Regions from separate parts of the Mycoplana sp. 10N416 genome, predicted to be linked through region 2. Evidence: predicted binding sites of a transcription regulator. Region 2 holds the regulator's gene; the other holds the start of a gene.
What was found. The regulator LexA, encoded in region 2, represses DNA repair genes until DNA is damaged. The targets are predictions, from matches to a motif close to TGTTCNNNNTGTGTTCNG.
Positions count from the first base shown of each region.

Region 1: the regulator LexA is predicted to act here: its motif matches at 2,866-2,883, upstream of AC1DDS_RS06725 (ImuA family protein).

Region 1 covers NZ_JBFTIM010000002.1:518,191-522,610, forward strand. The annotation lists gene AC1DDS_RS06710 (dihydrolipoamide acetyltransferase family protein) at 1-30, opposite strand, end outside; gene AC1DDS_RS06715 (transketolase C-terminal domain-containing protein) at 33-2,111, opposite strand; gene AC1DDS_RS06720 (Lrp/AsnC family transcriptional regulator) at 2,240-2,707, shown strand; gene AC1DDS_RS06725 (ImuA family protein) at 2,902-3,840, shown strand; gene AC1DDS_RS06730 (Y-family DNA polymerase) at 3,791-4,420, shown strand, end outside.
Region 2 covers NZ_JBFTIM010000010.1:121,119-125,538, reverse strand. The annotation lists gene AC1DDS_RS20240 (AI-2E family transporter) at 1-443, shown strand, start outside; gene AC1DDS_RS20235 (YMGG-like glycine zipper-containing protein) at 717-974, shown strand; gene lexA (transcriptional repressor LexA) at 1,183-1,893, shown strand; gene AC1DDS_RS20225 (ComEC/Rec2 family competence protein) at 1,874-4,420, opposite strand, start outside.

The DNA.
Region 1 (4,420 bases), on a different contig from region 2:
CGGAGCCAGAACGTCCATCAGCGCGGCCATGCTCAGAACTCCACCAGGGACTGGATCTTTTCGCGGATGCGTTCGACGGAAGGCACGACCCAGTCGAGCAGCACCGGATTGTGCGGGCTCGGAATGTCCGGCATCGTCAGGCGGGAGACGGGCGCGTCGAGGTCCATGAAGGCTTCGTCGGCGACGACGGCGGATATTTCCGCGCCGAAGCCGGCCGTGCCGAGATCCTCGTGCACGATCAGGCAGCGCCGGGTGCGCCGCACCGACGACAGCACCGCCTCCCGGTCCCAGGGCATCAAGGTGCGAAGGTCGATCACATCGGCAGAAATGCCTTCCGCGGCCTCCTCGCAGCGCGGCACCATCGCCCCCCAGGTGACGATGGTGATGACGTCGCCCTGTCTGGTGAAGCGGGCCTTGCCGAAGGGCAGGGCGAAATCGTCGCCCGGATAGGGCCGGCGTGCCCAGGCATGGTCGAGCATCGCGCGATGCTCGAAGAAGATCACCGGGTCGTTGCCGCGCAGCGCCGTGCGCAGCAGGCCGACGGCATCCTCGGCATTGGAAGGCACGGCGACCTGCCAGCCCGGCTGATGGACGAAGGCGACCTCGTTCGTCTGGCTATGCCAGGGATCCCCGCATTTGAAGAAGCCGCCCGGCATGCGTAGCACGATCGGGGCGGCGAAGCGGTTGTTGGTCCGCCAGCGGATCGTGCCACAATCGTTGATCTGTTCGGTAGCCGGCTCAGCATATTTGCGGAACTGGATCTCCGGCACCGGCACGAGGCCGGCAAGCGCCATGCCGACGGCGCGACCGACAATGCCCTCCTCCGACAACGAGGTGTCGAAGACCCGCTCCTTGCCGAATTTCTCCTGCAGGCCAAGTGTCACCGCGTGGACACCGCCCTTCGGCCCAATATCCTCGCCGAAGAGGACGACGCGCTCATTGATGGAGAGTTCGCGGTCGAGCGTGCGCCGGATCGCTGTCACCATGTTGATGCGCTGGCCGTCGCCGGCCGGTTGATCGCTCGTCGGCGGCGCAAGGTAGCCAAGACTGTGCTGGCCGCCCATCTGCTGCATCTCGCCCTCGAAGAAGACGTGGCTGGTAACGGTCTGCGGATCGGCGACTGGCCGAGCCTCGGCGGCCTCGCGGGCGGCCTCGACGGCAGACGCCGCCTGGGCAACGGAGGCCTGCCACTCCTCCGCACTCATCACGGCGGGAACGAGATAGTCCTTCAGCCGCGGCAGCGGATCGCGGGCCCATTCGGCCCGCACGACATTTTCGCTCTTGTAGGTCTGCGTATCCTGGAAGCTGTGGCCTTCGAGGCGGGGCACGGTGAGCCGCAGAAGCGCCGGCGCGCGGTTCTCCCTGACGAAGTCCACCGCCTCCGTCGTCAGCCGCGCGGCCTCGGCGGGGTCGCAGCCGTCGCCGTCGAACACGGCCAGGTTCCGCCAGCCGGAGAGGTTGGCGGCGATGTTGCCGCCCGGCGTCTGCAGGGTGGAGGGAACCGAAATGCCGTAGCCATTGTCCTCGACGTAGAACAGCATCGGCAGGGCTTGCGTGGTAGCAATCGTCAGCGCCGACCAGAAGCCGTTCGAGGCGACCGAGCCATCACCGCCGAGCACGACAGCGATGGCACGGTCGTAGTCCGACTGCTTGAGCACCGTGCGGCAATATTCGATCGCCTGGGCCCAGCCGGCCGTCGGCGTGTATTGCGAGCCGACGCCGCCGCACATGGGCAGCGCCGAGGCGCCGCTGCGGTTCGGGTAGTTGAACACGACGCCGATGTCGCGGCCATCCGAATAGCCGCCGGCCCGGCCCATGGCCGAGGCGAGGGCATCCGCCGGATCAACGCCGAGCGCCAGGAGGAGAGGGCGGGAGCGATAGTAGCCGCATGCACCGTCATGCCGCTCCGTCAGTCGGCAGCCGAGCAGGATCTGCGCCATGTCGTGGCCACGGGCGGAGAACTGGTAGAGCACCTTCTTCTCCGGCACCAGCCGCGTCTCTTCCATCTCGTCGAGTGCCCGGGACAACTGGAGGAGATAGGCAATGCGCTTCCAGTCAATCGTCTCGTCCGGCGCATTGCGAACGATCCGTCTTAGCGCTGCCTGTGCCATCTCGGCGTCCTCCTCCGCGATACAATCCCATGAGAAATGATAATACGGCTTGACCGTGAGTTCCTTTCAGAGTTCTGCTGGAATGATGCATCCTTGAAACATACGTTTCACATGAGGGAAGAAAACGAATGAACCATATCGAGCTTGATGCCATCGACCGGCAGATCCTCCGCGTGCTCCAGCACCAGGCCGATATCAGCCACGCCGCCCTGGCCGAGAAGGTCGGCGCCTCGAGCGCGTCGTGCTGGCGCCGGATCAAGGCACTGGAGGCTGCCGGCGTGCTCGGAAAGACCGTTCGCCTGGTGGAGCCGGAGGCGATCGGCCGGGGGTTGAACGTCTTCTGTCAGGTGCGGATGAAGAGCCACGATCCCGTCGCTCGGCGGGATTTCGAGCGGTTCGTCGAAAGCCACGACGAGGTGCTCGAATGCTATTCGATGTCGGGCGAATGGGACTATCTGCTGCGCGTGGTGGCGGCGGATGTACGCGACTACGAACGGCTTTTAATGCATGGCATTCTCACCCATGAGGCCGTTGCGAATTCATCCTCGCATTTTGCTCTCAAGAGCGTGAAGTACACGACGGCACTGCCGGTTTAACGTCCCCAAATTGCCGACGCTGGCGGCGCCGGATCTTTCCAGGTCCCGCGCTTTTCCTCGAATATCGTCAGCCACTCCCGCATCCGGGAGCACGCGCGGCTTTGTGATCGCGCCAGTTCAAATTGCCGTTGACTCTTGTCCGGCGTTCTGGAATCCATAAGAACATAACAGGAACAAATAAAGGAACGAACGTCATGGCAACGCCTGCCTTGGCGCAGAGGCGGCTTTTTGCCCTGCGTGAGACCATCGCCCGCATCGAGAATGCCGATGGTCCTGGTCTGGCCGGACGCAAGCGCCGCTGGCAGTGGGATATGCAGGGGTCGCCGGGCGATGCGTCGCCTTTTTCCGAATCCGGCGAAACAGGCGGCCTCGAAGCTATTTTCAATGGCGATCTACCGGCTTGCGGTCTCGTCGAGATCCGCAACGCGCAGACCCGCGATATGGGGGCTGCAACCGGTTTCTCCCTGGCCTTGGCCGCGCTTCGTCAGGACCGGACCGAGAAGGGCCAAGGCGCAACACTCTGGATCGGTCAGGCGCTGGCATCCTCCGAAGCCGGCATACCTTACGGCCCGGGCCTGAAAAAGCACGGCCTCGATCCGACCCGTATGCTTCTTGCCAGGCCACGGACGATCGCAGATGCGCTCTTGATGGCGGAGACGGCACTCGGCGTGCCGGCCTTTTCCACCGTCATCCTGGAGATCCGCGGCAATCCCACCGGATTCGGGCTGACCGAAAGCCGCCGGCTGCAACTGCGGGCCAAGGCGAACGGCACCCTGCTCCTGCTTCTGCGCCAGGCCGGCGAGGAGGAGGCGAGCAGCGCGCTCTACCGGCTGCGCATCGATCCGGCCCCGGCTTGCGAACGCCCATTGCCAGACGGAACCACGCTGGCCGGCAGCATCGCCAATCCCGTCTTCCTGGTCACGCCGGAGAAGAACAAGACCGCCGACCCCGTCGGCATCCTCCTGGAGTGGAACTCCCATGACCGCCGCTTTTACCGCCTCGACCCCCGCCCTGCCGTTCCTCAAGAAGAGCAGCGACCAGCGGATCCTCTGTCTATGGTTTCCCTATCTGCCCGCCGATCGGGTGGCGCGGCAGCGTTGGGGGAGGTCGTGGCTTTCAAGGGGGCGTCCTGAGCATCCGCCGGTCGCCTTCGCCGGCCGCAGCGACAGTGCCATGCGGCTCGCCTTCCTCGACCGGGAAGCCGAACGGATCGGCCTTCGCAAGGGGCAGGGCGTCACAGAAGCGCGCGCGATCTGTCCGGCGCTGGACATTCTTCCTGCCGATCCGGCCGCGGACAGGGCCCTGCTCGAGGCCCTCGCCGACTGGTGCGACCGTTACACGCCGCTCATCGCGCTGGAGGGCGCCGACGGCCTCTATCTCGACATCACCGGCTGCACCCATCTCCATGGCGGCGAGCGGGCGCTGCTCGATGACGTGCTGTCGCGCCTCTTTTCGCTCGGCATCGAGGCGCGCGGGGCGATCGCGGCCTCACCCGGCCTTTCCTGGGCGGCCGCCCATTTCGGCGACGGCGGCGTGATCGATGCCGATGCGGCGCAGGATGTGCTCGCTCGCTTGCCGGTCGCAGCCCTGCGCCTGCCTGAGGACGTGCTCGGGCCGCTCGGCCGGGTCGGGCTGAAGTCGATCGGCGATCTCCTGCCCCTACCGCGCGCACCGCTCGCCCGTCGCTTCGGCCCCCTGCCGCTCCTCAGGCTC
Region 2 (4,420 bases):
TTTGGATATTCGCCCGGTTCGTTGGTCTTGAGTTGGCTGCGGCCTGGGGAGCGATTGCGTTCGCCCTCAATTACATTCCTTTCCTCGGGCCATTCGTGGCGACGGTCTTCCCCACCTTGTTTGCGATTGCCCAGTTCGATTCGTGGCAATCCGCAGTGTTCGTCTTCGTCGGACTGAACCTTATCCAATTTGTCATCGGCAGCTACCTGGAGCCACGGCTGACCGGTGCTTCGCTCGCGATTTCACCGTTCGCCGTGATTTTCTCCGTGTTCTTTTGGAGTTTCATGTGGGGCCTTCCGGGTGCCTTCATTGGCGTTCCCATCCTGATTTGCCTCATCGAATACGCAGCACAGGTGCCGGCGACCCGCTGGATCGCCGTGCTCCTGTCCAGTACCGTGAATGATGACGCTGTTGCCGCTTTGGACCGCCGCGACAGGACTTGAGCTGCCTGACCGGAATGGCCGCGGATACTAGCTCACCGCGGGAACTGTAACGCCGATCAACAATCGTGGTGTCAGCACAAAATCGGAAAAGCGGGCTTTTTTGCCCCGTACTTGCCGGCCGCCGATTGAGAAGAGACAGAACCAATAACCTGCCTGGGCCGCCGCGCCACGAGCGGTTGTACCTGGCCGAAAAACCGGATTACACTTGACCGTTCGTTCGGATGGACAAGATTACGAGAGGCAAGAGAATCAACGAGAGAGGAAGGAATGGACATGACCAAGATTTCCCTAGTGCTCGTTCTGGCCGGGCTCGCAGCCGTCGGCTGCACGCCAACCGAGAGGGGCGCCGGCATCGGCGCAGCCACCGGCGCCGTGATCGGCGGCGCCATCACCAATGACGTCCGCGGCGCCGCCGTCGGAGCCGCCATCGGCGGTGTTTCCGGCGCGGTCATCGGCCATGTGGCCGGACAGCCTGGTCGTTGCTACTACCGCGATCGCTACGGCCGCCGCTACGTCGCCGCGTGCCCATAACAGCCTCACCGGCCGTGTCGCAGTTGAACAGGGAAAGACCTTGTCCCTCATAAGGTCTTTCCCGGACAATGGAATTTCCCGCCGGTATCACAGCTTAGAATTTCAAACGAGCGACTGCACCTTTGATTGAAATTTGCCCCCTTGCGGAACACATATGGAACAGATAGTGTCTGTTCTGGATTTGTTTCACGATTCTGGGTGACGAGCCATGCTGACCCGCAAACAACAGGAACTGCTCCTGTTCATCCACGAGCGGATGAAGGAGACCGGCATTCCGCCGTCATTCGACGAGATGAAGGATGCGCTCGATCTCGCCTCGAAATCGGGCATTCACCGGTTGATCACCGCCCTCGAGGAGCGCGGCTTTATCCGCCGGCTGCCAAATCGGGCGCGCGCACTCGAGGTGATAAAGCTGCCCGAGGCCTATTCTCCGAGCCTGAAGGCGCGGCGTGGCTTTTCCCCGTCCGTCATCGAAGGAAGCCTTGGCAAGCCGGCGACGGCGCCCTCCCCGGCCAAGCCCGCGGCCGCGGACGGGTCGGCTTCGGTTCCGGTCATGGGGCGCATCGCCGCCGGCGTGCCGATCTCGGCAATCCAGAACAACACCCATGACATCGCGGTTCCCATGGAGATGCTCGGCGCTGGCGAGCATTATGCGCTTGAAGTCAAGGGCGACTCGATGATCGAGGCCGGGATCCTCGACGGAGATACCGTCATCATCCGCAACACCAACTCCGCCAACCCGGGAGAGATCGTCGTGGCTCTCGTCGACGACGAGGAGGCGACGCTGAAGCGTTTCCGCCGCAAGGGCGCCTCCATTGCTTTGGAAGCCGCCAATCCTGCCTACGAGACCCGCATCTTCGGCCCCGACCGGGTGAAGATTCAAGGCAAGCTCGTCGGCCTCATTCGCCGGTATCACTGACTGCGTCTTCTAAGTCGAGATATGTGTTCGTCCGCCAGTCGTACAGACGGTGCCGGCTCCAGGGGCGATGAAGCGTCGTGACAGCATTGCGGACGCTGTAACTTGCGCGGCCGGTCGGATCGACCGGCTGCGGCGTTATTTCAAGGGCGCCGGTGCGGCGCAGGCTGCGCGCCGAAACGAGTCGAGCGCCCGAACGGCAGGTTTCCATTCGAAGGTATCGTGGCACGACCACGAGATCGGCACTGTCGCAGGCAGTTCCGAGAAAGGCCGGGTCCTCGACCGCGAGGACACGCCAACCGGCCGGCGCAACACCGGCGCACCACGCCTTGCGGCGGCAAACGAATCGCTTGTCGTTGGCGGCTGTGGCGAACGCCGCACGCATGTCAGCGCGCGCACGCGCCATCGCAGCAGCGTCAAGCACCACTTCCCGTTCCGTACTTCGGCGCTGTCGTGCACCCGAGCTCGCTTCCGGTGCTGCTTGGCCGACCAAGTTCTCCGAGCGACCGATGCCCGCGCCACCTCCGCCCGCGGGCTCCCGTTGCGCGGCATCTTCATCGGTCAGGAACAATGGCGAACGATGGCTTTCGATGCGAAGGGCGCGACGCCATTGATCGTAGATGAAATCGGGCGGCTTCGACCGATTCGTGGCGGCCTCTCCCGGCGTGACGAGCGCCACCAGCCGACCGTCCTCCGATACGAGAAGCTCGGGCGGCGCATCCGAAGGACGGACGGCCACAACGGCCACGCCGAAGACGAGTGGTAAAAGGCCGATGAGCGCGAGACGGGTGCGAAGCAGACAGAGGAACCCGCCACCTGCTGCAATGAGCGCGAATGCCAGCGGGGGCAATCTGCCGGTGACTACCTCTCCGCCCCAGCCGGAAACCCAATTGGCCATGGCGATGATCCAGTCGACGCCCCGTCCCATGATCGCGAGCGGAATGCCGTCCAGCCCGAGCGGCATGAGCAGCATGGCGATGACGGCCGTCGGCATGACGATGAACGAAGTGATCGGCATCGCAAGAAGGTTTCCGGCAAGGCCATAGGCCGGGATGCGATGGAAGTGTCCGATGGAATAGACGAGCGTTGCGACCCCGCCGATCAGGGACGACAGCAGAATCCCACCGGCAAACGCAGATGCAACCGAAAGCATCCGTGATCGATCGCCGATCCACCTGTGGCGCCGCGCGGACCAGTCGCGCCAGGCAGCATAGCCCGCAACCAGACCGAGGGTTGCCGCATAGGACATCTGGAAGCCGGGACCGGTGACCGCGGAAGGCGTCACCGCCAGAATGATCAGTGCCGACAGCGCGACATTGCGCAGGCTGATGGCGGTGCGGTCGAACAGGACAGCGAACAGCATGACGACGATCATCAGCCACGAGCGGACCGCCGAAACCGCCCCGCCGGAGATCAGGATGTAAAGGGTGACCGTGATCAACCCGCCGATGGCTGCGATTTTCTTGATCGGGAACTGTTCGGCTGCGCCCGGAACCAGCGCCAGCAGCAGTCGGGCGCCGACCAGAAAAGTGCCCGCCGCAAGCACCATGTTGAGCCCTGAAATCGCCAGAACGTGCGCGAGGCCCGATTGGCGCAAGGCCTCCACCGTTTTCGGGCTGATGCCGCGCTGTTCGGCCGTGATCAAGGCGGCAGAAATTGCGCCTGCATCGCCGCCGATGCGGCCACGAATGTGTTGCGTGATAGCACTCCGCCATTCGGCCACCACTCGGCTTGCTGCACCGTATGCGGTTTCACTTCGCGCCGGCGGGTTCAACTCCGTCGCCGCCGGTTTGCCGTAAAAGTATCCGATAGCCCCGGTTCCGGCGAAATAGGCGTCGAAAGCAAAGTCGTTGAGACCCGGCAACGCCGGTCCCGACGGCGGATTCAGCCGCGCGCGTCCGACGATCCCGCTGCCGATCGGCAGCGGCGTATGGGGACTGCGCGCAAGGAGACTGACGTGGTCGGGCGGACGCCGCAATGTCGGGCCGTCGGTCGTCAGCAGCGCCACCCGGTACCGCAGGCGGCCGCGGTCATCGGCTTCGCGAGACAGCACCCTCCCCGTAATCGTCGTCGTCACCGGCTGATCCAGCATGACGGTGGAAAGCCGCCAGCTTTCGACCGCGGAGAGCGCGATTCCGAGAAGCAGCAGGAATGCCGCGCGCGTGACAAAGGACAGGAGAGTCTGGCGATGCCGCAGGACCACCGCGATCAGCCCGAATCCAAGCAGTACGATCAGCAGCGGCACCAGCGGCGGATCGCGGGCGAGCGCGTACCAGGTCCATGCCCCTGTGCCGATGAATACGGGAACGAACAGAAAGACGCTGCCATGGTCTCGCTCCCGCTCCCAGGCTGCTAACCCCGACGACAGGGCGCCAGCAAACCAGCGCTTTGCACCACCCCGCCGCCCCGCAAGCATGACCGTTCGGCCGCTCGCGATTGCGACCGGCTGGCTCGCCGTCTGCAGGTTCTGCGGGGTCCGGGCCGCGCTGGCGGCCGGGACTGCGACTTTGGTAGCGTTTCCCTCCCCCAT